Regions from separate parts of the Streptomyces marincola genome, predicted to be linked through region 1. Evidence: riboswitches for the same ligand, from Rfam matches in the RefSeq annotation. Region 1 holds a riboswitch; the other holds the start of a gene.
The links. A riboswitch is a leader RNA that binds a small molecule or an ion and turns the genes downstream of it on or off. The one in region 1 is predicted to bind cobalamin.
Positions count from the first base shown of each region.

Region 1 (14,287 bases):
CGGCCTGCCGCACCGCGGCCTCGGAACGCTCCACCGCCTCGGCGATCTCGGCGTAGGTGAAGTCGAAGACCTCCTTCAGCACGAACACCGCGCGCTCCAGCGGGCTGAGCGTCTCCAGCACCACCAGCATGGCCATCGACACCGACTCGGCGTCCGTGACGACCTCGGAGGCATCCCCTCCGGTGAGGATGGGCTCCGGCAGCCACGGCCCCACGTACGTCTCCCGCTTGTGCCGGGTGGAGCGCAGCCGTTCCAGCGCCAGGTTCGAGACGATCCGGGTCAGGTACGCCTTGGGGTCGGCCACCTGCGAGCGGTCCGCGGCAGACCACTTGATCCAGACGTCCTGGACCGCGTCCTCGGCATCGGCCGCGCTGCCGAGGATGCGGTAGGCCACGGAGAACAGCAGCCGCCGGTGCTCGTGGAAGACTTCCTGGTCGGGGTCGAGGTCGGGGTGGGCGGGCAGGTCGGTCACTTGGCCCTCCGGATGCGGGTGAAACGGCCCCCGCGGGGCCAGAACGCGCCCGAGGCGGGCATCTTCTTCATACGGCCGTAGGTCGGCCAGGGCGAGGCGGTCACCGTCTCCTTGTACCGGACGGCCATGCGGCCGGTCAGGCAGACCCGGCGCGGGCTGTCATCGGGCCGTGTGAACTGCACCATGGCGTCACCGCGTCCCAGGCTCACCGGCGTGTGGTAGTAGCCGAAGCGGAACGCCTTGGGCCGCCTGCCCCTGAGCACCCGGTCGATCGACAGCGCGGCGTGCACCCCGGTCGGCATGCCGCCCTGGCAGGTGCCGTGCATGACGCCGTAGCCCTGGCGGATCGCGGCCGCGTCGCCGATCGCGTACACCTCGGGGTGGGACACCGACCGCAGCGCGGCGTCGGTGACGATGCGTCCGTGCCCGTCGACAGCCAGCCCGGCGGCGGCCGCCAGCGGCGACACCCGCGTGCCGCTCGTCCACAGGACCGCGTCGGCCGCGATGCTCTCCCCGCCCGCCAGTTCCACCGCGTCGGGCAGCACCTTCACCACCTCGACGCCGGCGCGTACCTGGACGCCCAGCCGGTCGAGCGCGGCGCGCAGATACGCCTTGGCCTTCGGGGCCATGCCCACACCGGGCTCCTGTCTGCCCAGCAGCACCACGTTCAACTCCGGGTGCCTCTCGGCGATCTCCGCGGCCGACTCGATGCCGGTCAGCCCGCTGCCCGCGACCACCACCGTGCCGCTGCCGAGCCGCGCCAGCCGGTCGGCCACCAGCTCGGCGTCCTGGGCGCTGCTCAGGGTGTACGCGTGGTCCTCGGCCCCCGGCACCGCCGAGGTGTCGGCGACGCCGCCCAGCCCGTACACCAGCGTGTCGTAGGGCAGCACCCGGTCGTCGTCGATCCGCACGGTCTTCGCGTCCGCGTCCACCGCCGTCACCCAGCCGCGCACGAACTGCGCGCCCGTACCCTCCAGCAGCTGGGGGATGCTCAGCTCGGCGAGCTGCTGCCCGGTCGCCGTCATGTGCAGGCGCATACGCTCGGTGAACCGCTCCTGCGCGTTCACCAGGGTCACCTGCACGTCCTCGCGCCGCTTCACCCGGGCCGCGAGCTGGATGGCCGCGGCCATGCCCGCGTATCCCGCCCCCAGGATCACCACGCGGTGCGCGGTCGCCGTGCCGGTCTCCTGCTGTGCGCTCATCGTTCCGTCCTCCTCGGCTCGCTTGCTGACGCCCACCAGATGGGAGCAGGCGGCCTGAACGTGACATGGGCTGGATGTGATACAGGACACAGACCGAATCGGGGCCCACCGGAAGGTGGGCGAAGAGGTCCGCGAAGCCGTCATGCCCCGGCGGGCGTGACGACTGCCAGTCCCCCCGGGGCGAGGGTCAGCAGGAAGTTCCCGGTCGAGCAGACGACGCTCGGGGAGAGGCGGGCGACGTCCTCGTCGCGGACGTCGAAGCCGTCCGCGCGCAGCCGGTGCACGGCGGCGGCCATGTACCTGGTGTGGAACAGCACGGGGGCATGGAGGACCGGGCCCAGGGCGCCGATTGGGTCCTCCATGCCGTCCTGGTAGCGCTGTGGAGCTGCCCTGAGCGACCGTGGAAGATCTTCCGGGCGAGGCAGTGGCGGCCCTCCTGGAGGTTCGCCCGGCTCTTGATCTGCCTGCGGTAGCAGGGCTCGTCGGCCAGGCGCAGGATGTGCGGGGTTTCGACGATCCGCCCGTAGTGGGCGGTGGCGTCGCCGAGCGGGGTGGGGCGGCCGTCGCGGAACAGCATCCGGATCACGTCGTACGCCCGCACGGCTCCGGTGTGGATGGAGCCGATGGTCCGAGGGATGTCCTCCCAGTGCCGTTCGATCCTGGCGAGCTTCGCGGCCTGCTCACCCGTCAGAAACCCGACTGGCACCCCGGGTTTCCGGACAGTCAGTGATCAACACGACTGCCGAAGGCTCCGCCCCCACCAAGCCCAGGTCAAAGCGCTCTCAGGAGCGCGACGGGCTCAGGTCCTGTTTTCGTTCCGCTGTTCCTCAACCTCCGCCACCGGCCGCGCCGGGTCCGCGCGTTTCCGACCGGTCCCTGGAAGGGGCGTAGAGGAACGACTCGCCCCCGTCGTTCGCCAGCGCGCGCCCGACGAGCACGACGGCCGCCTGGCGCAGCCCGGCCCGTTCCACGGCGTCGGCGATGGTCGCGACGGTGCCGCGCAGGACCAGTTCGCCCGGCTGGCTGGCCCGGTGCACCACCACGGCGGGGCAGTCGGCACCGTACTCGGGCTCGATCTCGGCCATCAGCTCGCGCACGCGCCGGATCGCCAGGTGCAGCACGAGCGTGGCCCTGGTCGCGGCGAACCGTTCGAGCGACTCGCTCTCCGGCATGGGCGTCGAACGCGCCCTGGTGCGGGTGAGGACCACCGACTGCGCGACGAGCGGAACGGTCAGCTCCCGGCCCACGAGCGCCGCCGCGGCGGCGTAGGCGGGAACGCCGGGCGTGACGTCCCAGGCCACCCCTGCGGCCGTCAGCCTGCGGGTCTGCTCGGCGAGGGCCGAGTAGAGGGAGGGGTCGCCCGATGTGAGGCGCACGACGTTCCCGCCCCCGGCGACCCCGCGGACCAGGAGGTGCGTGATCCGGTCGAGGTCGAGGTGCTGGGTGTCGACCAACTCGGCTGCGGGGCCGCAGTGTTCGAGCACGCCGGGATCGAGGTAGGTCCCCGGGTAGAGCACGAGGTCGGCGGCGGCCAGCAGCCGGGTCGCGCGGACCGTGAGCAGGTCGGCCGCGCCGGGACCCGCGCCGACGAAGTGGACGGTCACGACGCGACCCACCTCGGCGTCCAGACCCGGCCGGACGGGGTGAGGCGGGTGGCCGAGGCGCCGACGAGCAGGAGGCACTTCATGTCGATGGTCTCGGGCCGGAGTTCGCCCAAAGTCGTCACCGTGAGGGTCTCCCCGGGACGGCCGATGTCACGGCCGACGACGACCACCGTGCCGGGCCCGCGGTGTTCGAGCAGCACGCGCCGGGCCTCGGCGACCTGGGTGGTGCGGGAGCGGGAGGCGGGGTTGTACACGGCGAGCACCAGGTCGGCCTCGGCGACGGCGCGCAGGCGCCGTTCGACGACCTGCCACGGCTTGAGCCGGTCGGAGAGGGAGACGACGGCGAAGTCGGCGCCGATGGGCGCCCCGGCCCGCGCGGCGACCGCCTGCACGGCGCTGACGCCGGGCAGGACGCGGATGGGCACGTCGGCGTAGGCGGGGTCCTCCGCCGCCTCGAAGACGGCCGCTGCCATGCCGAACACCCCGGCGTCGCCGCCGGAGACCACGGCGACCCGCTCGCCGTCGCGGGCCAGGCCGAGGGCGAACCTGGCGCGTTCCACCTCCACGGTGTTCCCCGAGGCGTGCCGCGCAAGGCCGGGACGCTGGGGCACCCGGTCCACGTAGGCGCGGTAGCCGACGACGTGGTCGACCGAGGCGAGGGCCGCGTTCGCCTCCGGGGTCAGCCACTCCCCCGGGCCGGGGCCGAGGCCGACCACGAGGAGTTCGGCGGGCCCGGCGGACGGCCCGCTCGGTGCGGCGCCGCTCCCGGGCGCGGGGGCCGGGGAGGCCGTGCGCGAGCGGCGGCCGTTGCGGCTGTCGCCGGTGACGACGATGAGCGAGAAGTAGGGAACGGTCGCGGGATCGACCTCGTCGACCGGCAGCCAGCGTTCCTCCGGCATCGAGGCGCGTTCGACGTACAGCGCGTGGTCGAGGCGGCCCGCGGTGGCCAGGGCGCGCCGCACGGCGGGGAAGGTGCGGCCGAGCTTCATGATGACGGCGCCGTCGGTGTCGGCCAGGCGCCGGGCGAGTTCGGCCTCGGGCAGCGTGCCGGGCAGCACGGTGAGCACGTCCGTCTGCCGGACCAGCGGGGTCGCGGTGGCGACGGCGGCGGCGGCGTAGGCCGGGACGCCGGGCACGATCTCGGCGGCGTAGCGTTCCGCCAGCCGGTCGTGCATGTACATGTAGGAGCCGTAGAACAACGGGTCGCCCTCGGCCAGCAGGACGACGTCGCGGCCCGCGTCGAGGTGCGCCGCGAGCCGCGCGGCGGACTCCTCGTAGAAGTCGGCGAGCGCGCCCTCGTAGCCGCCGGGATGGTCGGTGGTCCCCACGGTCACGGGGTAGACCAGCTCCTCCTCGACGGCCGTCGCGGGGATCAGGCCGGCGGCGATGCGGCGCGCGTTGGACCGCTTGCCGACGCCGGAGTGGTAGGCGACGACGTCGGCCGCGGCGATGAGGCGCGCGGCCTTGAGCGTGATCAGCTCGGGGTCGCCGGGGCCGACGCCGACGCCGTGGAAACGGCCTGCCGTCGCGTCGTTCACTCTTCCTCCTGGGCCAGCGCGTTCAGGGCCGACGACGTCATGGCGGAACCGCCCCTGCGCCCGCGCACGGTGACGTACGGGATGTCGATGCCGTGGTCGGCGGCGAGGCGGGCCAGCGCCTCCTTGGACTCGGCCGCGCCGATGAAACCGACCGGGCAGCCGAGGATCGCGGCCGGCCGCGGTGCGCCGTCGATCAGCATCTCCAGCAGGTGGAAGAGGGCGGTGGGCGCGTTCCCGATCGCCACGACGGCCCCTTCGAGGCGCGGCTCCCACAGCGACACCGCCGCCGCGCTGCGCGTCGTCGACCACGCGCGGGCGAGCGGGCGCACCCGGGGGTCGTGCAGGTGGCAGAGCACGTGGTTGCCCGCGGGCAGCCTGCTCGCGGTGACTCCCGAGGCGACCATCGTGGCGTCGCACAGGATCGGCGCGCCCGCTTCGAGCGCCTGCCGCGCGGCCGTGACGAGCCGGGGGTGGACGACGAGGTCGTCCACCAGGTCGACCTGGCCGCTGCCGTGGATCATGCGGACGGCGAGCCGTTCCGCGTCGGCGGGGAGTCCGTCGAACCGCGCCTCGCGCCGGATGGTCGCGAAGGAGTCGAGGTAGATGTCGGGGCCGTGGTCGACATAGTCGTAGTGGCGGCGCGGGCGTTCCGGGGCGTTCACGCGGCGGCTCCCGCGGGGACCAGGACACCGTGCCAGGGCGTGACGACGAGATCGGCGCCGGCGGCGGTCAGTTCCTCCACCAGCTCGCGCGTGAGGGTGCCGCCGGGTATCCCGACGTGCCGCCCGCCGGGAACGTCGCCGTACGGGAGCGCCGCGCCCGCGCGCGGCAGGGCCGGGTCGGGCTCGGCCGGCGGGACCGGCGGCTTCGGCAGCTCGCGTACGTGCCACGGCGCCGCCGGCCCTTCGCCGCGCAGGCGCAGGAAGGCCAGGGCGAGGTCGGCGAGCGCGGCGGCGGCCTCGCCGAGCGGCAGCGTCCGGCCCCAGCCGTCGCCGACGCGCAGTTGCGCCGTCGTGCCGTTCAACGCCACCAGGCCCAGGTCGCAGGGGCGGTCGAGCAGGTCGCCGCGGCCGTCGTCGAGCACGAACAGGAACCGGCCGGGCAGGTGGGCGAGCCGTTCACGGGCGAGCAGCGCCGCGTCGAGCCCCGCGGCCACACCCCGCAGGTCGGCCCGCCCGCCGGCCAGGCCGGTCTGCGGCGACACCATGATGTTGCGGACCAGTTCGTGCGAGCGCGAGGGCAGCAGCCCGGTGGCCTCGATCGCCGCCAGCACCTCGGGGGCGAGCGCGCCGCCGTCCGAGGGCAGGCCGCGCACCTGGAGGTTGGCGCGCGAGGTGAGGTGCACGCGGCCGTCGCCCCAGCGTTCGCTGAGCGCGAGCAGCGCCCGCAGGCCGCGGGCGGTCAGCCGCCCCCCGACCAGCCGGAGGCGGACCAGCAGCCCGTCGTCGGCCGGCCACGGCCGCAGGGCGCCAGGGCACCGGTCGGGCCGGTCCCGCGCGACGGAGTCCCGCACGACGGAGGGGGTCAGCACTGGCGCGGTCCTTCGAGGTCGGGGGCCCATGCGCGGAGCCCGCATTCGACCTGGCGGCGGTCGCCACCAGGGCCAGCAGGTCTTCGGACTCGGGATCGTCCGGTGCGCGGCGCCTTCCCGGAACGGTGCCGTTCCAGTGGCATGTCGCCGCGCCCGTCCCCCACACCGCTGCGCGTCAGTTCCGGCCTCGCACCGGATTCCCTGACTCCACGAGGGAGCGTGACTGGCCCGACCAGCCTACGACGCGCCCCGCACGGCCCCACCGAAGGGGCCCGTCTGCCGCGAGGAGTCCTGCGACGGCCCGCACCACGCGGGCCAGCAGCTGTTCCGGGCCCGTGAGATGCCGCATGGCTCGGCGGGAACCCACCTCGTTCCGGTGCATTCCTCACCCGAACCGCACTGCCCCGCCCGGCATGCTGATTGGGTGGCCGCATGGCACATGGGACACCGCTCCCCGCGGACGAACTGCTGGACATCGTGGACGAGCACGACCGCGTGGTGGGACAGGCGCGGCGCGGCGAGGTGTACGCCCGCGGACTGCGGCACCGCTGCGCGTTCGTCCTGGCGCGGAACACCGCGGGCGAGATCTTCGTGCACCGCCGCACCGAGTGGAAGCTGACCTTCCCCTCGCTGTACGACATGTTCGTCGGCGGGGTGGTGGGTGCGGGCGAGTCGTACGACGAGGCGGCGCTGCGCGAGGCGGAGGAGGAGCTCGGCGTATCGGGCCTGGCCGCTCCGACCCACTTGTTCACGTTCCTCTACCGGACCCCGGAGCACAGCTGGTGGTCGGCGGTCTACGAGATCCACTGCGGCGTGCCGGTCGACCCGCAGGCGTCCGAGGTCGCGTGGCACGCGTTCCTCACGCAGGAGGAACTGGACCGGCGGCTCACCGAGTGGGACTGGGTGCCCGACGGGCTGGAGGCGTACCGCCGACTGCTGGCGTGGAGGCGCGGAAGGACCACCGGCTAGCCACCGGACCCGCCGGACCCGCCCGGCGCGGCAGGCACACAACCGCGCGCCGGTGCGCATCGTGCCTCAACTGGATGGGAGCCCCAACTTGTCAAAGAACGCCCGGTTCCGCTCGGTAGCGGCGTTGACGAGACGGTCGAAGTTGACCACTTCGATGTACGCCTTGTACGGCTCGTTGAAGCCGAAGTAACCCATTCCGTCATGGGTGGGACGCAGGCTCGCATATTTGCATCTGTCCACCATCGTCGGCGTGAGATCGGCGATGACGTAGCAGAAAGCGGGTGCCTCATGCGTCTCGGGGATCTGCCGCCCCGATGCGGTTTTCACGCCACCGGCGCGCACACGCTTCACATACTCCAAGCACTGCTGGATCGGATCCTTGTCCTCCGAGGCGTCATTACGCATCGGTCGTTTGATCTCGATCACGACGATGGACGGCAGCGGCAGCGTTTCGCCCTCCGCGGCCAGCACCGGGGAGCCGACAAGCCGAGTCGCGAGCACATCGGGCTCCCTTGTCGAATCGGATCCGGTAATCGGCATGCTCTTGAGCGTCTTGTCGGAGGCGAGGTAATCGTGGAACGCAAGCCGCTCGTCGATGATCCACAGGTTCGACGCGTCCGTGCCGATTTCGTTCGAGTCGGTCCGCATCGGGATGAGCAGCGAGTGGATCGCGTCCTCCTTGCTGTACTTGCCCTGGTCATCGGACCTGATCAGCCTGGTGAGCACATCGAGGATCGCCCTCCGGCGCGAGACGTACGCGGCCAGGTCGGACTGGTTGATGTCGGTCACCGTGTCCAGGTACCGGGCGAGCCGTTCGGCATAGTCCTCCGGCTGAGCAGAGCCTTCCTCGGCGAAGACGGCCTGGCCCTCGGCGATCGCGGCGGCTTCGAGCTTCTGGAGGCTGCTGTGCAGCAACAACTCAAGGTCGTGATCCTTGATGGACGGATCCACGGTCACGCCGAGCGACTCAAGCCGCGACAGAACGGGCCGGTACCTCGGCGCCCTGTTGCTCACGAATGCGTGGACCCGCGCCTTGCCCTCCTCCCGCGCCGCGCTGAGCGGGCTGGCGAGGATCCTCTCGACTTCCTTCAGCACGCCCACACGGATGTCGTCCAGCGACAGGTCTTCGATCAGAGCCGCGCCCGGCACCCGCTCGGCGATGTCGAAGGCCGTGCGGTCGGCGCGGACGTGGTTGTCCAGGTAGGTCGAGGACAGGTAGCAGACATACGTGAAGGGAGACGACGTCTCGTCCTTGAGCCGCCCGTAGAGCCCTGGCACCTTGCTCGTGAGGTTCTCCTCCATGACCACGCGGTTCGCGGCGCACCAGTACAGCCGTGGCGCGAGATTGCGCGTCGAGGACTTGAGGCAGAGGTTCACCATGTCGAACTTCTCTCCCCTGACGTCGATCGAAGTCGTCGGCATCTCGGAGAAGACGAAGTCGTCCATGAGGTGGTTGAGCGAGACGGTCTCGTCGTCGTCGGTGACCGTGATGTCAGGCGCCCCACCTGGGCGAAGGAAGTACCAGATGCAGTGCTCGAACATCTCACGAGCGATGGCGTCGACAGACTTCGCCGCGCTCTGCTGGAAGGACTTCTTGAATCCGTCAAGACTCACGATCGTGCCGACAGCACCCAGGCTGTCCGCTTCCCCGTCCGGCTCGACCTCCCCCTCGACGGAGAACCGGAACTGTCGTCCGTGGAGGCCCCCGACTTCGTCTTCATAGGCGCTGCGGATCGAGACCCTTTCGAACGCCTTGAGCCAGAGCAGGCGTCCCACGCCACGGCAGCCGATGTCAGCCTTGTGGTCGCTGTCCAGCGTCTCAAACGAAATCATGTTCTCCGGGGTGAAGCCCACCCCGTTGTCCTCGACGCTGAAGCCGACGATGGGTTTGAGCGCCACACGTCCAGGGCCAACGGGGCCGAGGTCGAGTTCCTCCTGCGGGCTGCGCTGAATCCTGACGCTCAGGCGACCACGCCCGACGTCGTTGCCGAACCGGGCGTCGATCGCCTGGATGCCGTTGACGACGGCCTCAAGCAGCGGCAGGAGGGCATGGCTTTTCGGCAGGCTCGTGTTCCGGACCCGGCCGGCCAGTGACGTAGTCAGCGCCATGGTTTTCCTCCTCGCTCCGACGCCGCCACCTTATCGGTGGGCACGGCGCGGAGTGGGCCGCTAACTATCAAGTCGAATGAGACGAACGTGCGTCCACGGACTGTGCTGCTGTGGTCGCGCCGTCGGGTGAGGTCGTTGCTCCACACCTGCTGGAAGGTTCTTGGCAATACCGGCCGACGGCTCCCCACGACGAGCCGGGCGCCGGGCCCGGCGCGGCGTGACCGGCGCCCTGCCTGCGACGGCGTCCCGCGCACCCGCGACAGCCGGTCTTCGCACGGGAGTTGGCGTTCGTGTTCCGCGAGGGGTGGATAGATCCGGCCCACGGACGGCGTCTGAGTCATGACCGAGCGAAACCAGACCCTTGGAGGGTTCATGACCGGACAGTCGATCTTCAAGCGCGCCCTGTTCACCGGCGCCGCCGCCACCGCCGCGATGGTGGTGCTCCTCCCGCAGGGAGCCCAGGCCGGCGGGATGGATCTCGTCGAGGTGGCCCCCTACGAGCGCGTGGAGATCAACGACGACTTCGTGATGGGCCTGCTGCCCGAGGGCGAGCAGAACTACGTGGTCTCCTCGCCCTCGTCCTTCGACGAGAGCATCGAGGCCGCCAAGCAGTACCCCGGCAGCAACATCCGCCCCAACAGCATCGGTGCCGGCATCCACGGCCAGGACGGCGAAATCATCCTGGTCGAGGGCGTCTGGCGGCTGGACGAGGGCGTGCCGCACATCACGGTCACCCCGGAGGGCCAGGACTGGGGCTACGGGGCTCAGCCGGTGGCCCTGGAGGACGAGAACGGGTGGGGCACCTTCTACTTCGACCCTGCCGCGTGGGAGGTCGACGGTGTCGACTCGTACACGATCACCGCGTCCGACGAGGACGGCGAGGTGTTCAGTGAGTTGGAGGTCTCCCTCGGCTCCTGACCCCCGCACCCGACGCCCCGGACGCCCCCACGACGCCGAAGGCCGCCGACGCATCAGATGACTTGTGCACCCGAAGCCCGTGACGCCGACTTCAGGTCGTTCGTGCTCAGCCGCTGGGCCCGGCTGCTGCGCACCGCGTACCTGCTGACCGGCCATCACCACGACGCGGAGGACCTGGCCCAGCTGGCGCTGGCCAAGGCGTACGCGGGGTGGGACCGTGTGACGCGGGCGGCCGATCCGGACGCCTACGTGTGGCGGATCATGATCAACGCCCACCGCGAGCGGATCCGCCGGCTGCGGGTGCCCGAGTGGCTGACGACCCGGTTCCCGGAGCGGAGTGTCCGGGACCGGGCCGACCACGTCCTCGCCAGGGACGTGTTGACGGGCGCGCTGCAACGGCTTCCGCCGCGGCAGCGCGCCGCCGTCGTGCTGCGTTACGTCGAGGACCGCACCGAGACCGAAGTCGCCGCGCTGCTCGGTACCCGGGTGGGAACGGTGCGCAGCCGGGCGGCGCGCGGCCTGGAGAAGCTGCGCGCCGACCCGGCGGTCCGGGACCTGCGCGTGCCGGAGGAAGGACAGGAGGTGGCGATCCGTGCCGGAGCGCAGGAACGGCCCGAGGTTCGTTGAGGAGCTGCGCCGGGCGGCGGAGTCGGTGGAGGCCGGGCCCGCGCCGGTGGACGAGATGATCCGGCGGGGCCGTGCGCTGCGGGCCCGGCGGCGCGCGGTGGTGACGGGCGCGGGGACGGCGGGCGTCCTCGCGGCGGTGCTGGCGGCCGGTCTCGCGTGGCCGCGGACCGGGCCGGAGTCGGGCGGCACCGCGCCGCCCGCGGCCACACGCGAGGCGCCGTCCCCGCGCGGTGCGGACGGCGGCGGCGGGCCGGTGGAGGTGCGGCCCTACGAGCGCGTGGAGATCAACGACGACTTCGTGATGGGCCTGCTGCCCGAGGGTGAGCAGAACTACGTGGTCTCTTCGCCCGCGTCCTTCGACGAGAGCGTCGAGGCCGCCAAGCGGTACTCCGGCGACAACATCCGCCCCAACAGCCTCAGCGGCGGCATCCACGGCCGGGACGGCGAGATCGAGCTGATCACGGGCGCCTGGCGGCTGGACGGCACACCGTCGCGGATCGAGATCAGACCCGAGGGCCAGGACACCGGCCACCCGGCCACCCTCATCACGCCGGCCGGGGACCCGGGCTGGGGCGTCTACTGCCTCGACGCCGGCCACCTGCCCGGGTTCACCGGGGGATTCCGGGTCGTCGCCTACGACGCGAACGGCGTGGTGTTCGACGAGCTGCACGTGAGCGGCACGCTCTGAGCGACCGCCCGCCCTCCTCCTCCGCACCGCGCGAACAGCAAACGTGACAACCAGCGCCGAGCCCCCCGCTCCCGCGCCTGTTCACGCTCCGGACGTACGTCCACTTCCTGCCGGAGGCGGGCACACGCGGCATCGCGGCGCCCGGACGGCGGCTTCGCGTGACGAGGAGATTCCGGCGGCCGGGGGAGGCGCCCGGGAGCGGACACCGGCCAGATTCCCCCAGAGACTCCCCGGAAAGGTTTTCGATCATGGAAGAGGACGCTCCGCCGCTGGTCAGCGGGCGGGGCGGCGGACGAGTCGGCCTGTACGCCGGGTTCTGTCTCCCCGGGGCCTCGCGGCCCAGGGGGAGGCGGCCATCCATCTGGGGCCGGTGTCACCACCGGTCTCATGCGGTCCACCCGCGGACTCGGGCGGGCAGCCCTCAGTCGTCCGCGCGGGGCCTCGCGGCCCCATCTTGACCTTGCTCCGGGTGGGGTTTACCGAGCCGCCCAGGTCACCCTGGGCGCTGGTGGTCTCTTACACCACCGTTTCACCCTTACCGGGTGGCCAGCGGCCCCCGGCGGTCTGTTTTCTGTGGCACTTTCCCGTGGGTCACCCCAGGTAGGCGTTACCTACCACCCTGCCCTGTGGAGCCCGGACGTTCCTCGGCGGGGTCGCGAGGACCCCGACGCGACCGCCCGGCCGGCTCGTCCGCCGTGTCCCGCATTCTACGCCCGGCCGGGGGCGGGAGGGGCGGGCGGCCCGGCTGCCGTACGCTGACCTGCGTGTGGGTACTGCTGCCGCCGTCCGAGGGGAAGGCCGAGGGAAGCGCCGGGGCACCGGTGGACCTGGGCGCGCTGTCACTGCCGGGGCTGACCGCCGCGCGGGAACGAATGATCGAGGAGCTGACCGCTCTGTGTTCCGGTGATCCGGAGAAGGCGCGGGAAGTCCTCGGGCTGGGCGAGAGGTTGCGTGGTGAGGTCACGCGCAACGCGGCGCTGCGCTCCGCGCCGGCCGCGCCCGCGGGCGAGATCTACACCGGTGTGCTCTACGACGCGCTCGGGCTCGGTTCGCTGAGCGCGGCCGCCCGGCGCAGGGCGCGGGAGTCGGTGCTGGTGTTCTCCGGCCTGTGGGGGGCGCTGCGGATCACCGACCGCATCCCCGGCTACCGCTGCCCCGCGGGCGTGCGGCTGCCGGGAACGGGCACTCCCGCCGCGTTCTGGCGCGGCCCGCTGGCCGAGGTGCTGCCCGCCGAGGCGGGGCGCGGGCCCGTGCTCGACCTGCGCTCCTCGGCCTACGCGGGCATGTGGCGGCCGGCCGGTGACCTGGGCCGGCGCACGGTCGCCGTGCGGGTGCTCCAGGTCAGGACGGTCGGCGGCGTCGAGAAGCGGTCCGTGGTCAGCCACTTCAACAAGGCGACCAAGGGCAGGCTGCTGCGCGGCCTCCTTGAGGCCGGCCCGCTGCCGCGCACGCCCGAGCGGCTGACCGACGCGTTGCGCGAGCTGGGGTGGCGCGTCGAGGAGAACGCGCCGGGGCGGCTCGACGTGCTGGTCAGCGAGGTGTGAGCGGCAGGTGCCCGGTGTCGTTGAACCGGCGCACACTGGCGTTGCCGTCGGGCCAGTAGGCGATCTCGGACAGCGACGCGGGGCTCAGCTCCATGCGGAACATGGACGCCGACGGCGCGCCGAGGGCAAGCCGCAGCAGCGTCTTGACCGGCGTGACGTGGGTGACGACCAGGACGGTGCTCCCCGCGTTGCGGGCGATGGTCTTGTCGCGGGCGACGGCCACGCGGCGGGCCACCTCGTCGAAGCTCTCGCCACCGCCGGTGGGCCTGGCGTCGGACGAGGCCAGCCAGGCGGCCATGTCGGCCGGGTGGCGTTCCGCGATCTCGGCGAACGTCAGCCCCTCCCAGGCGCCGAAGTCCGTTTCCGTCAGGCCGGGTTCGACGCGGACGTCGAGGCCGAGGCGGGCCGCCGCGATCACGGCCGTCTCGCGGCAGCGGGCCAGCGGTGAGCTGACGACCGCGCGCACGCCGCCCGCGGCGGCGATCGCCTCTGCGGCGGCCTCGGCCTGCGCGCGCCCGGCCGGGGTGAGCGCGGGGTCGTCGCCGCCCGAACCGGAGAAGCGCTTGTGGGCGGTGAGGGCGGTCTCGCCGTGCCGCAGCAGCAGGAACGTGGTCGCGGTGCCGGTGCCCGCGCCCCAGCCGGTCGCGGGCGGCGGCGCGGCCGGCTCCGGTTCCGGCTCCGCCCGCCCCGCGGGCGGGGCGGCGGGCTCCGCTGGCGGCGCGGCGGGCCGCCAGGGCTCGCCGCGCCTGGCGGCGTCCATGGCCTCGTTGGCGAGGCGGTCGGCGTGCTTGTTCCGCTCGCGCGGAATCCACTCGTAGCGCACGGCGCCGGGCGGGAAGACGTCCTTGGCCGCCATGGCGAGGGGCCGCATGTCGGGGTGCTTGATCTTCCAGCGCCCCGACATCTGCTCGACCACGAGCTTGGAGTCCATGCGGACGCGCACGGCGGCCTCGGGGTCCAGCTCGTGCGCGGCCCGCAGGCCGGCGATGAGCCCCCGGTACTCGGCCACGTTGTTCGTCGCGGTGCCGATGGACTCGGCCGTCTCGGCGAGCACCCGGCCGGTCGCGGCGTCGCGCACGACGGCG
Region 1 covers NZ_CP084541.1:1,519,239-1,533,525, forward strand. Annotated here, with positions in the region: gene LC193_RS06425 (RNA polymerase sigma-70 factor) at 1-472, opposite strand, end outside; gene LC193_RS06430 (NAD(P)/FAD-dependent oxidoreductase) at 469-1,674, opposite strand; partial or broken gene LC193_RS29170 (Tn3 family transposase) at 1,815-2,380, opposite strand; gene LC193_RS06440 (cobalt-precorrin-4/precorrin-4 C(11)-methyltransferase) at 2,502-3,278, opposite strand; gene LC193_RS06445 (precorrin-2 C(20)-methyltransferase) at 3,275-4,816, opposite strand; gene LC193_RS06450 (precorrin-8X methylmutase) at 4,813-5,478, opposite strand; gene LC193_RS06455 (hypothetical protein) at 5,475-6,347, opposite strand; cobalamin riboswitch at 6,405-6,590, opposite strand; gene LC193_RS06460 (NUDIX hydrolase) at 6,780-7,316, shown strand; gene LC193_RS06465 (ATP-binding protein) at 7,383-9,425, opposite strand; gene LC193_RS06470 (hypothetical protein) at 9,798-10,343, shown strand; gene LC193_RS06475 (SigE family RNA polymerase sigma factor) at 10,401-10,970, shown strand; gene LC193_RS06480 (hypothetical protein) at 10,936-11,658, shown strand; RNA gene rnpB (RNase P RNA component class A) at 11,948-12,347, opposite strand; gene yaaA (peroxide stress protein YaaA) at 12,423-13,202, shown strand; gene LC193_RS06495 (bifunctional RNase H/acid phosphatase) at 13,189-14,287, opposite strand, start outside.

Region 2 (14,287 bases), 3.4 Mb from region 1:
GACCCGCTCGGGGGCATCAACACGCTCTATCCCATCTTCGGCATCTCCAACCAGCTGCTCGCCGCCGTCGCCCTCGCGATCTGCACCCTGCTGCTGGTCAAGTCCGGCCGCCTCAAGTACGTCTGGGTGACCCTGGTGCCGTTCGCCTGGGTGTCCCTGGTGACCCTCACCGCGAGCTGGCAGAAGGTGTTCTCCGGCGATCCGGCCGTCGGCTTCCTCGCCCGGCGCGACCAGTACCAGGACGGCATCGACGCGGGTGAACTCCTGCCGGGCGCCGCCGACATGGACGACATGCGGACCATCGTCACCAACGCGACCATCGACGCGGCGCTCTCCGCCGTCCTCGCGGTGCTGGTGCTGATCGTGTTCGCCGACGCGCTGCGCGTGTGCGTCAAGGCCGTCCGCACCCCGGCCGCTGCCTCGCTGAAGGAGGCGCCGTACCAGGAGTCCCGGCTCATCGCGCCGGACGGACTCGTGGCCACCAAGGAGGAACGGGCCGAACTCGCCGCGGCCGGGCTCGGCGCCGGCGGCGGCATCCCCGGGCAGGACCCGTCGGGGCACGGCCGGGGAGCGCCCGAGTGAGCCGCCTGGTCGCGGCGCCGCGCCGCGCGCTTGGCTGGCTGCGCTGGTACATCGCCGAGTTCACCGGCGAGACCGCCTACGAGCGGCACGTCGCGTGGCTGCGGCGGCACGACCCGTCGGCCCCGGTGCCGACCCGCCGCGCGTTCGAGCGCCGCCGCACCGACGAGCGGTACGGCGACCCGCGCTCCGGCCACCACCGCGGCTGCTGCTGAGCGCCCCGGGCGGCGCCCGGCGCGCGCACGCCCCCGCACGGCCCGCCCCCGCACCCCGACTCCCACGACACCCCCTCGTTCTCGTACGGTCGTGCGATGAACTGACGGGCGTGGAGGTACGTGGTGGTCGAAGAGAGCCGGACCGGGGAACGCGCGGCCCCCTCCGCCGGGGCGGACGCGCCGGCGGCCGTTCCCGCCCGCGAGCCGGCGGATGAGCCGGAGCGCGGGGCGCCGACGGAGCCCGGGGCGCCGGACGGCCCCCGCGCACGCGCCGTGCGCGCCTGGCACGCCGGGCGCCTCGACCCGTGGCTGCTCGCCGCCGTGTTCTGCGCCGGCTACGCCGCCATCTCCGTCACCCGGTGGCGGCGCTGGGAGAACCGGTCCTGGGACCTGGGCATATTCGAGCAGGTCATCAGCTCCTACGCCCGCCTCGAAGCCCCCGTGTCCGACCTCAAGGGCCCCGGCTTCCCGATCCTCGGTGACCACTTCAGCCCGGTGACCGCGCTGATCGCCCCCTTCTACCGGCTCTTCCCCGGGCCTGTGACCCTCCTCGTCGCCCAGGCGGCCCTGTTCGCGCTGGCCGTCGTCCCCGTCACCCGGGCCGCGGCGCACTTCCTCGGACGCGCCCGCGGCGCGGCCGTCGGCGCCGCGTTCGGCCTGTCCTGGGGCATCCAGCGCGCCGTCGACTTCGACTTCCACGAGATCGCGTTCGCCGTCCCGCTCATCGCGTTCGCCCTCGAAGCCGTCCTGCGGGAGCGGTGGCGCGCCGCGCTGTGCTGGGCGCTGCCCCTGCTGCTGGTCAAGGAGGACCTGGGGCTGACCGCGGCGGCCATCGCGTGCGTCGTGGCCCTCAGGGCCGGGCCGAAGGACCCGCGCGCGGCCAAGCGGGCGCTCGCCGTCGCCGCGGTGTGCGTCGTCGGCTGCGCGCTCACCCTCACCGTGGTCATACCGTCGTTCAACGCGGGCGGCGAGTACGACTACTGGAGCAAGCTCGGCGAGAGCGGGGCCGAGGGCGGCGGCGGGGGCCCGCTCGGCGCGCTGTTCACCGGCGCCGAGGAGAAGCTGCGCACGCTGCTGTGGATCCTGGTGCCCACCACGGGCCTGCTCGCGCTGCGCTCCCCGCTGCTGCTGGTCGCGCTGCCCACGATGGGCTGGAGGTTCGTCTCGCAGGACCCGCACTACTGGTCGACCGACTGGCACTACAGCGCGGTCCTGATGCCGGTGCTGGCGCTCGCGCTGACCGACGCCGTGGCCCGCGGCCGTTCCTCGTCGAGGCCGTGGCTGCGCGGCTACGCCCACCACCTGCCGGCCGCCGTGCTGGCCGCCGCGCTCGCCCTGAGCACCGCCCTGCCCGCCGCCGACCTCACCCGCGCCGAGACCTACCGGGCGGGCCCCCTGGCCGCGGCGGGGGAACGCGTCATGGCCGCCGTCCCCGACGGCGCCGAGGTGGCGGCGAACGTCCGGCCGATCGCCCATCTCACGCAGCGCTGCCGGGTGTTCTGGATCGGCGGCAGCGGCGACCTCGTGCCGGACTGGATCGCCTACTACGACCCGGGCCACACCGCCGAGTCCCTGACCGCGTACGCCGCGCGCCTCTACCCGCAGGGGCCGCGCTGGACGGTCGCGGCCCAGGAGAGCGGCTTCTGGGTGCTGCGCGCCGAGGGGTCGTGACCCGGCCGGCCCCGGCTCCCCGCGCACGCGCCCGGCAGCGGCCCGGGGCCGGAAACCCGCTGGTGGACCGGCCCCGCGGCACGGAGACTGCCGCCATGGACACCACCGACATCACGGTCAGGGCCGCCGCGCCCGCCGAACTCGACGCGGCCGGCGAGCTGGTCGCGGACACCTACCTCGCCGACGGGCTGCTCGACCTCGGCCCCGCCGACCCCTACCTGCCGGACCTGCGGGACGCGCGCACGCGCGCCGCGCACGCCGAGGTGCTGGTCGCCACGGGACCCGCCGGCGAGGACGCGCCCCACGGGCCCCACGGGCTGCTCGGCTGCGTCACGTTCGTCGGCGCGGGCGGCCCGCTGGCGGAGGTCGCGGGGCCGGGTGAGGCGGAGTTCAGGATGCTCGCGGTGACCCGGGCGGCCCGCGGGCGCGGCGTGGGCGAAGCCCTCGTGCGCGCCTGCCTGCTCCGGGCGCGCCGGGCGGGAGCGCGGCGTGTCGTCATTTCCAGTCAGTCGCGAATGCACACGGCCCACCGGTTGTACGGGCGCCTCGGGTTCGTTCGGGCGCCTGAGCGCGACTGGGAGCCGCTTCCGGGCCTGCGGCTTCACGCGTTCGCACTGGAACTCGCCCACGAGGGAGGCGAACAGCACAACATATAGGGGCGCCCGGTCCACGCAGCACAAGATGTATGCTCGTGCTCGCTGTCGCCGCAGGGAATCCGGTGCGATTCCGGAACTGTCCCGCAATGGTGTGCGATGGGTGGTTTCGTGCTACCCATCGCGAGTCCGACCCCTGCCGACGGTGCCGAACCTGTCCGGGCCTCGTGGGCTGGGCCGACGGACGTATCGCGGTATGCCTTTGCCTTACCACACGCATGCCTCGACGCGCCCGCCTGCCCGCCCGGCCCCTTGGCCGCCGCGATTCGAGGGAGAGCATCGAGTGACCACCGCACCCGTCGCACCCGCGGAGCCGGTCACAGCCGCGCTGCCGCGCCTGCTGACCGACCTCACCGCCGACCTGCCCGCCGCCGACCCCGACCGGGTGGCGACCGCCGTTCTCCGCGGTCGCCACGCGGGCTCGGACGAGGCGGAGTTGCGTTCGCTCGCCATCGAGGCGGCGGCCGGGCTCATCGCCGAGGACCCCGCGTACTCGCGGCTCGCGGCCCGGCTGCTCAGCCTCGCCATCCGCGACGAGGCCGCCGGCCAGGGCGCCGTCTCGTTCTCCGCCTCCGTCGCCACCGGCCACCGCGAGGGCCTGATCGGGGACGGCACCGCCGCGTTCGTGCGGCGGCACGCCGACCGCCTCGACGCGCTGGCCGAGGCGGCCGTCGCGGAGGGCGCCGACGACCGCTTCGAGTACTTCGGGCTGCGCACGGTCGAGTCCCGCTACCTGCTGCGCCACCCCCTCACGCGCCGCGTCATCGAGACCCCGCAGCACTTCCTGCTCCGCGTCGCCTGCGGCCTGGCGGACGGCGACTCGGAGCAGGCCCTCGCCGAGGTGGCCGAGCTGTACCGGCTGACGAGCAGCCTCGCCTACCTGCCCTCGTCCCCCACCCTGTTCAACTCGGGCACGCGCCACCCGCAGATGTCGTCCTGCTACCTGCTCGACTCGCCCAAGGACGAACTGGACTCCATCTACGAGCGCTACCACCAGGTGGCCAGGCTGTCCAAGCACGCCGGCGGCATCGGCCTGTCCTACACCCGGGTCAGGGCCCGCGGCTCCCTCATCCGGGGCACCAACGGCAAGTCCAACGGCATCGTCCCGTTCCTGCGCACCCTGGACGCCTCCGTCGCCGCCGTCAACCAGGGCGGCCGGCGCAAGGGCGCGGCCTGCGTCTACCTGGAGACCTGGCACGCCGACATCGAGGAGTTCCTCGAACTGCGCGACAACACGGGCGAGGACGCCCGCCGCACCCACAACCTGAACCTCGCGCACTGGATCCCCGACGAGTTCATGCGCCGCGTCGAGGCCGACGCCGACTGGTCGCTGTTCTCGCCGTCCGACGTGCCGGAGCTGACGGATCTGTGGGGCGAGGAGTTCGACGCGGCCTACCGCCGCGCCGAGGCCGAGGGCCTGGCCGTGCGCGCCCTGCCCGCGCGGCAGCTGTACGCCCGCATGATGCGGACCCTCGCCCAGACCGGCAACGGGTGGATGACGTTCAAGGACGCCGCCAACCGCACCGCCAACCAGACCGCGGAGCCCGGCGCGGTCGTGCACTCGTCCAACCTGTGCACCGAGATCCTTGAGGTGACCGACGACGGCCAGACCGCCGTGTGCAACCTCGGCTCGGTCAACCTCGCCGCGCACCTGGGCCCCGACGGCACGCCGGACTGGGAACGGCTCGACGCGACCGTCCGCACCGCCGTCACGTTCCTCGACCGCGTCGTGGACATCAACTTCTACCCGACCTCCCAGGCCGGCTCGTCCAACACCCGCTGGCGCCCGGTGGGCCTGGGCGTCATGGGCCTCCAGGACGTGTTCTTCCGGCTGCGGCTGCCGTTCGACTCGCCCGAGGCCCGCGAGCTGTCCACCCGCATCGCCGAGCGCATCATGCTCACCGCCTACGAGACCTCGGCCGACCTCGCGGAGCGGCACGGCCCGCACCCCGCGTGGGACGCCACCCGCACCGCGCGCGGCGTGCTGCACCCCGACCACTACCCCGACGCCGAACCCGCCTGGCGCCTCCGCTGGGAGGCCCTGCGCGAGCGCATCGCCCGCACCGGCATGCGCAACTCGCTGCTGCTCGCCATCGCGCCGACCGCGACCATCGCGTCCATCGCCGGCGTCTACGAGTGCATCGAGCCGCAGGTGTCCAACCTGTTCAAGCGCGAGACGCTCAGCGGCGAGTTCCTCCAGGTCAACACCTACCTGGTGAACGACCTGAAGCGGCTCGGCCTGTGGAACGACGCCACCCGCGAGGCCCTGCGCGAGGCCAACGGCTCCATCGAGGGCGTGCCCGGGCTGCCCGAGGAGATCCGCGCCCTGTACCGGACCGCGTGGGAGCTGCCGCAGCGCGCCCTGATCGACATGGCCGCCGCCCGCACCCCCTACCTGGACCAGAGCCAGTCGCTGAACCTGTTCCTGGCGGCGCCGACCATCGGCAAGCTCAGCTCGATGTACGCCTACGCCTGGAAGCAGGGCCTGAAGACGACGTACTACCTGCGCTCGCGCCCGGCCACCCGCATCGCCCAGGCCGCCCGCGCCGGAACGGCCGCCGTTCCCGCGCCTGTCCCCGCGCCCGGACCCGCCGCCGCGGTGCCCGTCGTCCCCGAGCAGGCCGTCGCCTGCTCCCTGGAGAACCCCGAGTCCTGCGAGGCATGCCAGTGACCGCCCCCGCCCAGACCAAGAACCTGCTCGACCCCGGCTTCGAGCTGACGCTGCGCCCGATGCGCTACCCGGAGTTCTACGAGCGGTACCGGGACGCCATCAAGAACACCTGGACCGTGGAGGAGGTCGACCTCCACTCCGACGTCGCCGACCTGGCGAAACTCTCGCCCGGCGAACAGCACTTGATCGGGCGGCTCGTGGCGTTCTTCGCGACCGGCGACTCGATCGTGGCGAACAACCTCGTACTCACCCTCTACAAGCACATCAACTCCCCCGAGGCGCGCCTGTACCTGTCCAGGCAGCTGTTCGAGGAGGCCGTGCACGTCCAGTTCTACCTGACGCTGCTCGACACCTACCTGCCCGACCCGGACGAGCGGGTGGCGGCGTTCGCGGCCGTGGAGAACATCCCGTCGATCCGCGAGAAGGCGCAGTTCTGCTTCCGCTGGATGGACTCGGTCGAGGACATCCAGCGGCTGGAGAGCAAGGAGGACCGGCGGCGCTTCCTGCTGAACCTCATCTGCTTCGCCGCGTGCATCGAGGGCCTGTTCTTCTACGGCGCGTTCGCCTACGTGTACTGGTTCCGCTCCCGGGGGCTGCTGCACGGGCTCGCCACGGGCACCAACTGGGTGTTCAGGGACGAGAGCATGCACATGGAGTTCGCGTTCTCCGTCGTGGACACCGTCCGCCAGGAGGAGCCCGAGCTGTTCGACGAGGAGATGGAGCGCGAGGTCACCGCGATGCTGCGGGAGGCCGTCGACGCGGAGCTCCAGTTCGCGCGCGACCTGTGCGGTGACGGGCTGCCCGGCATGAACACCGAGTCGATGCGCCAGTACCTGGAGTGCGTGGCCGACCAGCGCCTGGTGCGCCTCGGCCTGAGCCCGGTGTTCGGCGCGCGGAACCCGTTCGCGTTCATGGAGTTGCAGAACGTCCAGGAGCTGACGAACTTCTTCGAGCGGCGGCCCTCCGCCTACCAGGTCGCCGTCGAGGGCAACGTCTCCTTCGACGACGACTTCTGACGGGCACTCAGGGAGACGGGGGCGGCCCGCGCCGTGGCGCGGGCCGCCTTCGCGTGTGTGCCGTTCCGCCCGGTCGGGCGGGCGTTCCGCCCGGTCGGGCGGGCGGTCACATGCCGCAACTGGGCGCGGACCAGAAGCGGTTGGACCGGTGGGCGAGGTGGGCGTGGTCGTCGTGGCCCTGGTAGCCGGGGCCGAGGATCTCGTTGAAGCCGTGGTAGCGCGCCTGGAGCACGATCTGGCACAGGGTCGGGTTGCCGACGAGGTCGATCCCGTCGCCGTACAGGTGCCGGCTGGTGGAGGAGCCGCCCGCCGCGCTGTTGCAGGCGTAGGACCTGAAGCCGCTGCTGACGACCAGAGGCCGGTCGTTCAGCGCGTGCCGCAGGGCCTCCAGCTTCCACATGCCCACCAGCGCGTTGGCGCGGGCCTGGGAGGCGCTGACGGCGCCGCCCGACCACGTGGAGTTGCAGCGGTTCAACTCGCCGTAGGTGAAGTGGATCGGCGTGCAGTCGTTGTCCTGGAGGGCGTAGATCCGGTTGAACGTCTGCGGGCCGGCGACGCCGTCGGCGCCGAGCCCGTACGCCTGCTGGAACCGGCGGACGGCGGCGGCCGTGGCCGGGCCGTACTGGCCGTCGATCGCCAGGACCGCGCCGTAGCCCGGGTAGCCGGAGACGCGGATCTGGAGCTGGCGGACGTCCTCGCCCGAAGCTCCCTGGCTGAGGGTGCGGTTCCAGGTGTAGCAGCCGTCCGCATGGGCCGTGCCGGCCGTGGCCACGGTTCCCACCAAAGCCGCTGACCCGATCATGACAAAAGCGAGCAGGATACGCACCGCGCGTCTGAACATGCTGCCTCCGTGGGGAGAGAGGTAGGTCGCCCATGAGCGTGGCGGAAGGGTCAACGCGCGTCAACCGGGGCAGTTGAACGCCACAGGACCAGCCCTGTGGCGCTCTCCCGTTCCGCCGGTGCCGCGTGGCGCGCCCGCGGCCCGCGCCTCACGCCTCGTTGGGCACCGTCTCGTACCTGGGCGTGCCCTCGGCCATCATCTTCAGCGCCCGCTTGCGCTCGCGCTTGGACAGCCGGTCGATGTAGAGCCGCCCGTAGAGGTGGTCCGTCTCGTGCTGGAGGCAGCGCGCGAAGTACCCGCGGCCGCGCACCGCGATGGGCGCGCCCGTCGCGTCCTGGCCGCGCACCACGGCGTAGTCGGGCCTGGCCAACTCCTCGTAGGCGGTGGGCACCGACAGGCAGCCCTCGTTGCTGTCGTCGAGCACCCGCTGCTCGGCGGGCAGTTCGTCCAGGACCGGATTGCAGACCACGCCGACGTGCCTGACCCCGTCGTCGTCGGGGCAGTCGTAGACGAAGACCTTCAGGTCCACACCGATCTGGTTCGCGGCCAGGCCGACCCCCTCGGCCGCGCGCTGGCTGGCGAACATGTCGTCGATCAACGCGGCCAGGGAGTCGTCGAACTCCGTCACATCGCGGCACTCGCGGTGCAGCATCGGGTGCCCCACGACCGTGATGGGGCGGGCCGTGCCCCGCTCCCGGTGGGCCCGCTCCCGCTCCGCACAGTTCTCGGTGTCGTCGATGAACTCCTCGTCGGCCCGTTCATCGGTCTCTTGCTGTGCCATGGTCGGCCATGTGCCTTTCGGTGATCCTGTGCTACGGAATGATCCGTACAGCTTACGGGCCCGGGCGGACAGGCGGGACGGGCCCGGGGTGCCGCCCGGGCAGGCCGGCGGGGCGGGCGCGGGCGCCCGCGCGCCGCTCGCGCGGCAGGGCCTCAGCAGACCTCTTCCAGGTCGCGCCACTCGCGGCTGTCCGGGCTGTCGGCGACCCAGCCGTCGAGGAGGCCCCGCACGAGGGCGCCGGGGGCCGCGAGACCGCACTCACGTTCTGGCGACCAGAGGCCGCCGGGTCCCGTGTGCCCCAGCGGTCCGGGACGGCCGGGCGCGCTGTGGTCGTGGGGGTCGTGCTGCGCCGTGCCGTCGCCCTCGTCGCTCGGCATGCGGCTCTCGGAGCAGGCCCGGCACAGCAGCCGCACCGAGGAGGACCAGTCCTCGGCGGCGTACCCGGCGTCGGCGGCGAGCCGTTCCAGCGCGTCGCGGTCGGCCTCGGTCGCCGCCTCGATCAGCACGACCCAGGTCGGCACGGCCGAGGGCGCCCACAGCTCGATCTCGTCGAAGACCGGGTACACGGAGGCCACGCCGCCCGCCATCGTGGTCCGCTCGCCGCGCGGCACGCCGTCGTGCAGGACCACCTCGCCCCAGCGGCGGCCGGACGAGGGCAGCGGGATGTTCTGGATCTCGATGCGCGCCGGGTCCATGCGCCGGCCCCAGACCACCTCGGCCTCGCCCTCGGGCGAGAGGCGCACGGCCGCGCCGCCCAGGTCCATGCCGAGCGGCTCGTCACCGATCGAGGCGGCCCCGGGCACCGGCAGCCCGTACGCCTGCCAGGCCCTGCGGGCCAGCGGCCAGTCCTGGAGCGCGGTCGCGGCGATGCCCACGTTCCACCAGTCCGGCGCCCCCGCGTCCTTCTCCAGCAGGGCCACGGCCCGCAGGCCGGCGGAGCGCGCCTGCTCCCAGTCGTGCCGGAACTTGTGCAGCAGCGCGAGGTTGAACCAGGACTCCGAGAGCCAGGGCTCCAGATCGGCGGCACGCGTGAGGAGGGCGTCGGCGTCGTCGTAGCGACCGTCGTCGATGAGAGTGAACGCCCGGTTGGTGGCCAGCCGCCAGTCCGTGGACGGGCGCTGGCGGACCCTGCCGAAGATCCTCACGTTGTCCTGCCTGATTCCCGCGTGGTTGCGTGCACTTCACAGTTCTCCTGTCCGTCCCGGGCCGCATCCAACCATGGACGGACGGGTGCCTGCTCACAGGATGGGACAGGCGGGCGCCGCGCGCGAGACGACGGACAACCAGCGGGGTGAAAACGGGGCGCCGAGGCGACGGGGCGGCCGGCCCCCCGCGGCCGGCCGACCACCGGAACCCGGAGGTCAGGCGGCTTCGCCGGGGTCGGGCCGCACCGGCCCCGCCTCGCCGGCGCGAATGGCGTCGATCCGGCCGAGCACCTTCGACCTGAGATCGGCCGGTACCTCGTCGTGGCCGCAGCAGCGCTTGACGAGCTTCTTCACGGACTGCTCCAGTCCGTACTTCTCCAGACACGGAGAGCACTCGTCGATGTGCTCCTGGAACTTCGCGCAGTCGCCGTCCGGCATCTCGCGGTCCAGGTACTCGTACAGGCGGCCAAGGACCTCGGAGCAGTCCGTGGGGTGCGGGCGGTCGCCACTCATGATCCTGAACCCTCCTGAGCCCCGGCGGGGACGAGCCCGCGCTCGCGCGCGTAGTCCGAGAGCATGTCGCGGAGCTGGCGCCGGCCGCGGTGCAGCCGGGACATCACGGTGCCGATGGGAGTACCCATGATGTCCGCGATCTCCTTGTACGCGAACCCTTCGACGTCCGCGAGGTAGACCGCGATGCGGAACTCCTCGGGAATGGCCTGAAGGGCCTCCTTGACGTCCGAGTCCGGCAGGTGGTCGAGCGCCTGCGACTCCGCCGACCGCAGCCCGGTGGACATGTGGGACTCGGCACGGGCGAGCTGCCAGTCCTCGATGTCCTCGGCGGCACTGCGCTGGGGCTCGCGCTGCTTCTTGCGGTAGGAGTTGATGAAGGTGTTGGTGAGGATGCGGTACATCCACGCCTTCAGGTTGGTGCCCTGGCGGAACTGGTGGAACGAGCCGTACGCCTTCGCGTACGTCTCCTGCACCAGGTCCTCGGCGTCCGCCGGGTTGCGCGTCATGCGCAGCGCGGCGGAGTACATCTGATCGAGGTAGCCCAGGGCGTCGCGCTCGAACCGGGCGTTGCGCTCCGCCTCGGTCTCCTCGCGGGTGTCCTCTTCCGTGCCGGCGACCGGACCCACCTCCTCCGAAAGCGTCAGCAGCCCGGTGGCGGGCTCGTTCGCTTCGGAGGATAGACGACGTCCCGCCGCCCCCGCCGGTCGGGAGGACCGCTCGGCGGCCGACCGGAGCACCGCCCAGTCCACCTCCGCGGTCGTGCGGGACGGGCTGTCGGCCGAACGCGGCGGGCAGGCGATCGAACCCATGGGGGCGGTCTCCCTCTCTGCGGATGCGTGTCGTACGGCACAACACGTCCGGGTCCCGGCGCATTCCCGGCCGGCCGCGCCGCCCCCGCGCGCCCGGGGCGCGAGGCGGGGACGCGCGCGGTCAGAACAGCGTCTCCTCCTCGGGGGCCGGCAGCTCGCGCAGCAGCTCGGGGCCGTTGTTGCGCACGTTGCTCACCGCGGTGGCCACCGGGTGCGCCCGCAGGCCGCCGGGCGGCGGCGGGGCGAGCAGCGCGCGCACCTCCCCGGGGTCCGTGCGGCGCGGGTCGAGCCAGGCGTCCCACCGGTCCCGCGGCAGCACCAGCGGCATCCTCGGGTGGATGTCGGCCAGCGACCTCGGGCCGCTCCCGTCCTCCGCCTCCGTGCCCGGCGCGACGGGCAGCGGCGCGGTCTCGGCCTCCGTGGTGACCACCGTGCACGTGGCCCACCAGGCCCGGGGGTGGTCGTCGGGCAGCGTGCGGTCGCGCCAGAACTCGTAGAGGCCGGCCATGGCCATCACCGAGCCGTCGACCGGGGTGACGAAGTACGGCTGCTTGCGGGGGCGCTTGCGCTTCCCCTTCTCCTCCTCGGCGCGCTCGGCGCCGCCGGTGACCCACTCGTAGTAGCCGTCGGCGGGGAGCAGGCAGCGCCGGGCGGCGAACGGCCGCCGGTAGGCCGGCTTCTCGTGCACGGTCTCGGCCCGCGCGTTGATCATCTTCACGGCCGTGTCGGGGGACTTCGCCCACGAGGGAACGAGTCCCCAGCGCAGCGCGCGCAACTGCCGCACCGGCTCGGGCCCCGCCTCCTTCACCGGGCGGTCGAGTACGGCGTACACCTCTTTGGTGGGCGCCACGTTCCAGTCGGCGGGCAGGGGCCGCTCCTCGTCCCACAGCCCGACGCCGAACAGGTCGACGAGGTCCTCGGGCCGCCGGCTGGCCGCGTACCGTCCGCACATGTCACTCCACCCCTCCGGCTCGCGAGGACACCCGCTCCCGCGGCCCGTTCGGCACCGTACCGGGTCGGCGCCCCGGCCGCCGACCCGGGTCCGCCGGGTCGGCGGGAGCCGCGGACGGGGCAACGGCGCGCGGTCGCGGCCTTGTTGACGATCTTGTGCCCCGGGGGTTCCCGACCATGTCCGACCCAGGCCCGACCCAGGCCCGACCCACGCACGACCCACGCACGACCCACGCACGACCCAGGCCCGACCGCCGCTGACCACGGCTGACCGCCCCTGGCCATGACCGGCCGCTCCTGGCCGTCCTGGTCACCGGGACACGGTCAAGACTGGCAGACCGCCGCCCGGCACCCGCGCCCGAGCGCGCGTGAGGCGCGCCACGGAACGGCCGCCCGGCACGCGGAGTGTCCTGGCGGTCACGCGGCGCGCCTGGCCTTCGGCGGCGGGGCCGAACGCGCGGCACCGGGGCCCCGGCGGTGTGCCGGGACCCCGGTGCGGGGGTGTGATTCACGGCGGCGGCAGGGCCGGCCCGGAGCGGATCACCGGGTCGGCCGCGGCGCCGGGTGGATCACAGGGGCGGGTAGGCGTTCGCCAGCAGCTCCTGGAACTGCGCGGAGAACCAGTGACCCGACAGGGGCGCGTCGTCCAGCGCACCCGACATGTTGTAGTTGTTGCGCGGGTTCCCCTCGTAGGTGGGGTCGCACATCCGGTCGAAGCCCTTGCCCTCGTCGTTCGGGATCTCGCGGCTGGAGCCGTCCGACTCCCCCGGGGGCTTGATCCACGCGTAGGCGTCGATGTTCGGCACCGGCGAGGCGGTGGGCCGCTCACCGAGGCCCGCGCCCTCCTGGTTGCACCAGTTGCCCGCCTGGTACCGGCCGTCGACCCTGCTGCCCTCGACATAGGCGTCGACGTTCGTCCTCGGACCGGGGCCCGTGGGACGGTCGGGGCCGCCCCAGCCGTTGCGCGAGGTGTCGATCAGCATGCCGATCTCGGGGTTGAAGCCCTGGCTGACCAGTTCCTCACGGAAGCCGAGCGCGAAGGACTGGTTGTCCACGTAGCGGTTCCAGTCCACCCATTCCGACTGCCGCACGGAGGTGCCGTTCACGGAGTCGTTGATGGTGTAGTGAGGCTCGACCGTCGGGCCGTAGTTGGCCGTGTTGACGATGAAGCCCGCCACGTCGTCCACGGAGGCGCCGTTCATCGTGGCGGTCTCGTAGAACAGCTCGGCCGACGCGCCGAAGTTGTCGTCCCAGCCGATCCAGCCGTAGTGGCCGGCGTCGACGTAGTTGTACACGTTCGGGATGTCGCCGAGCGTGTCGAGGGCGTAGGAGATGCCCTCCTGGTAGTGGCCGTTGGCCAGCATCTCATCGCAGTTCTCGGTCGCGGTCTCGCGCGGCGACACGTTGGTGATGAGGTTCGGCAGCGAGTCGATCTCGATGATCGTCACGATGCGCAGGTCGGAGTACGCCGGGTCGCCGAGGATGTCGGCGATCGGGTCGATGAACTCCTCCTTGTAGACGTCGATCTCGTCCGCGTCGAGCTCGCCGTTGGAGGCCAGCGCGGCGCAGTCGCGGCCGGGCAGGTTGTAGACGACCACCTGGAACACGAAGTTCTCGTGCTCCTCGGCCTGGACCAGCGCGTTGTCGAGGTGCTCGCGCAGGCCCGTGCTGTTGCCGGCGGAACCGCCGGTGATCGCGGCCCTGCGGTCCAGCCACACGGCCGTCGGCTCGTCGGCGATGGCGCTGCCGCCCGGCTCGCTCGCGGCGTTCGCGGACCAGTCGGGGTTGACGTAGACGCCCGCGTCCTCGTACGGGTTGTCCACGCGGTCACCCGGCGGGTCCGGGTCGGGGCCGGGGCCGGGGCCGGGGCCGCCGCCGCCGTCCTCGCCACAGGTCACACCGTTGACGGCGAAGCTCGTCGGGGCGGCGTTCGTCCCGGAGTAGGTGAAGTTCGCCCCGGTGGACACGGTGGCGTTCGGCGCGATGGCGCCGTTCCAGCCGGTGTCCCGGACCGAGACGGTCTGCCCGGACTGCGACCACTGGCCGTTCCAGCCCTGCGAGAGACGCTGGTTGCCGGTGTACGAGTAGGTGAGCGTCCAGCCGTTGGTCGCGGTGGAGCCCGTGTTGGTGATGCTCAGGTTGGCGGTGAAACCCGAGCCCCAGTCATTGGCGGAGTAGTCGACCTCGCACGCGAAGTCGGCCGCCGAGGCGGTGCCCTGCATCATGCCCCCGGTGCCCAGTGCCGTGGCGGCGAGCGCCCCGGCGGTGAGCAGCGCGCGGCGTCGGCGCCTGGGTGGGGGGTTGGTGCGGCTCATGCGATTCCTTTCGATGATTGCCGAGTCGGCGGCTTTGGCGACGGGTGCCGGTGCGACCGGGACGACGCCCGCCCTGACGTCTCGACTTTGGAAGCGCTCCCACTGGTTGAAGGGAAGGTAACCGCAA
Region 2 covers NZ_CP084541.1:4,878,636-4,892,922, reverse strand. Annotated here, with positions in the region: gene LC193_RS21590 (carbon starvation CstA family protein) at 1-582, shown strand, start outside; gene LC193_RS21585 (CstA-like transporter-associated (seleno)protein) at 579-794, shown strand; gene LC193_RS21580 (DUF2079 domain-containing protein) at 918-2,465, shown strand; gene LC193_RS21575 (GNAT family N-acetyltransferase) at 2,561-3,121, shown strand; cobalamin riboswitch at 3,114-3,276, shown strand; gene LC193_RS21570 (ribonucleoside-diphosphate reductase subunit alpha) at 3,315-5,789, shown strand; gene LC193_RS21565 (ribonucleotide-diphosphate reductase subunit beta) at 5,780-6,805, shown strand; gene LC193_RS21560 (D-Ala-D-Ala carboxypeptidase family metallohydrolase) at 6,912-7,646, opposite strand; gene def (peptide deformylase) at 7,795-8,427, opposite strand; gene LC193_RS21550 (tetratricopeptide repeat protein) at 8,580-9,572, opposite strand; gene rsrA (mycothiol system anti-sigma-R factor) at 9,789-10,085, opposite strand; gene LC193_RS21540 (sigma-70 family RNA polymerase sigma factor) at 10,082-10,711, opposite strand; gene LC193_RS21535 (SOS response-associated peptidase) at 11,016-11,846, opposite strand; gene LC193_RS21530 (glycoside hydrolase family 6 protein) at 12,415-14,160, opposite strand.
Region 2: linked by a shared signal. The riboswitch ahead of LC193_RS21570 (ribonucleoside-diphosphate reductase subunit alpha) and the one ahead of LC193_RS06455 (hypothetical protein) in region 1 are both predicted to bind cobalamin.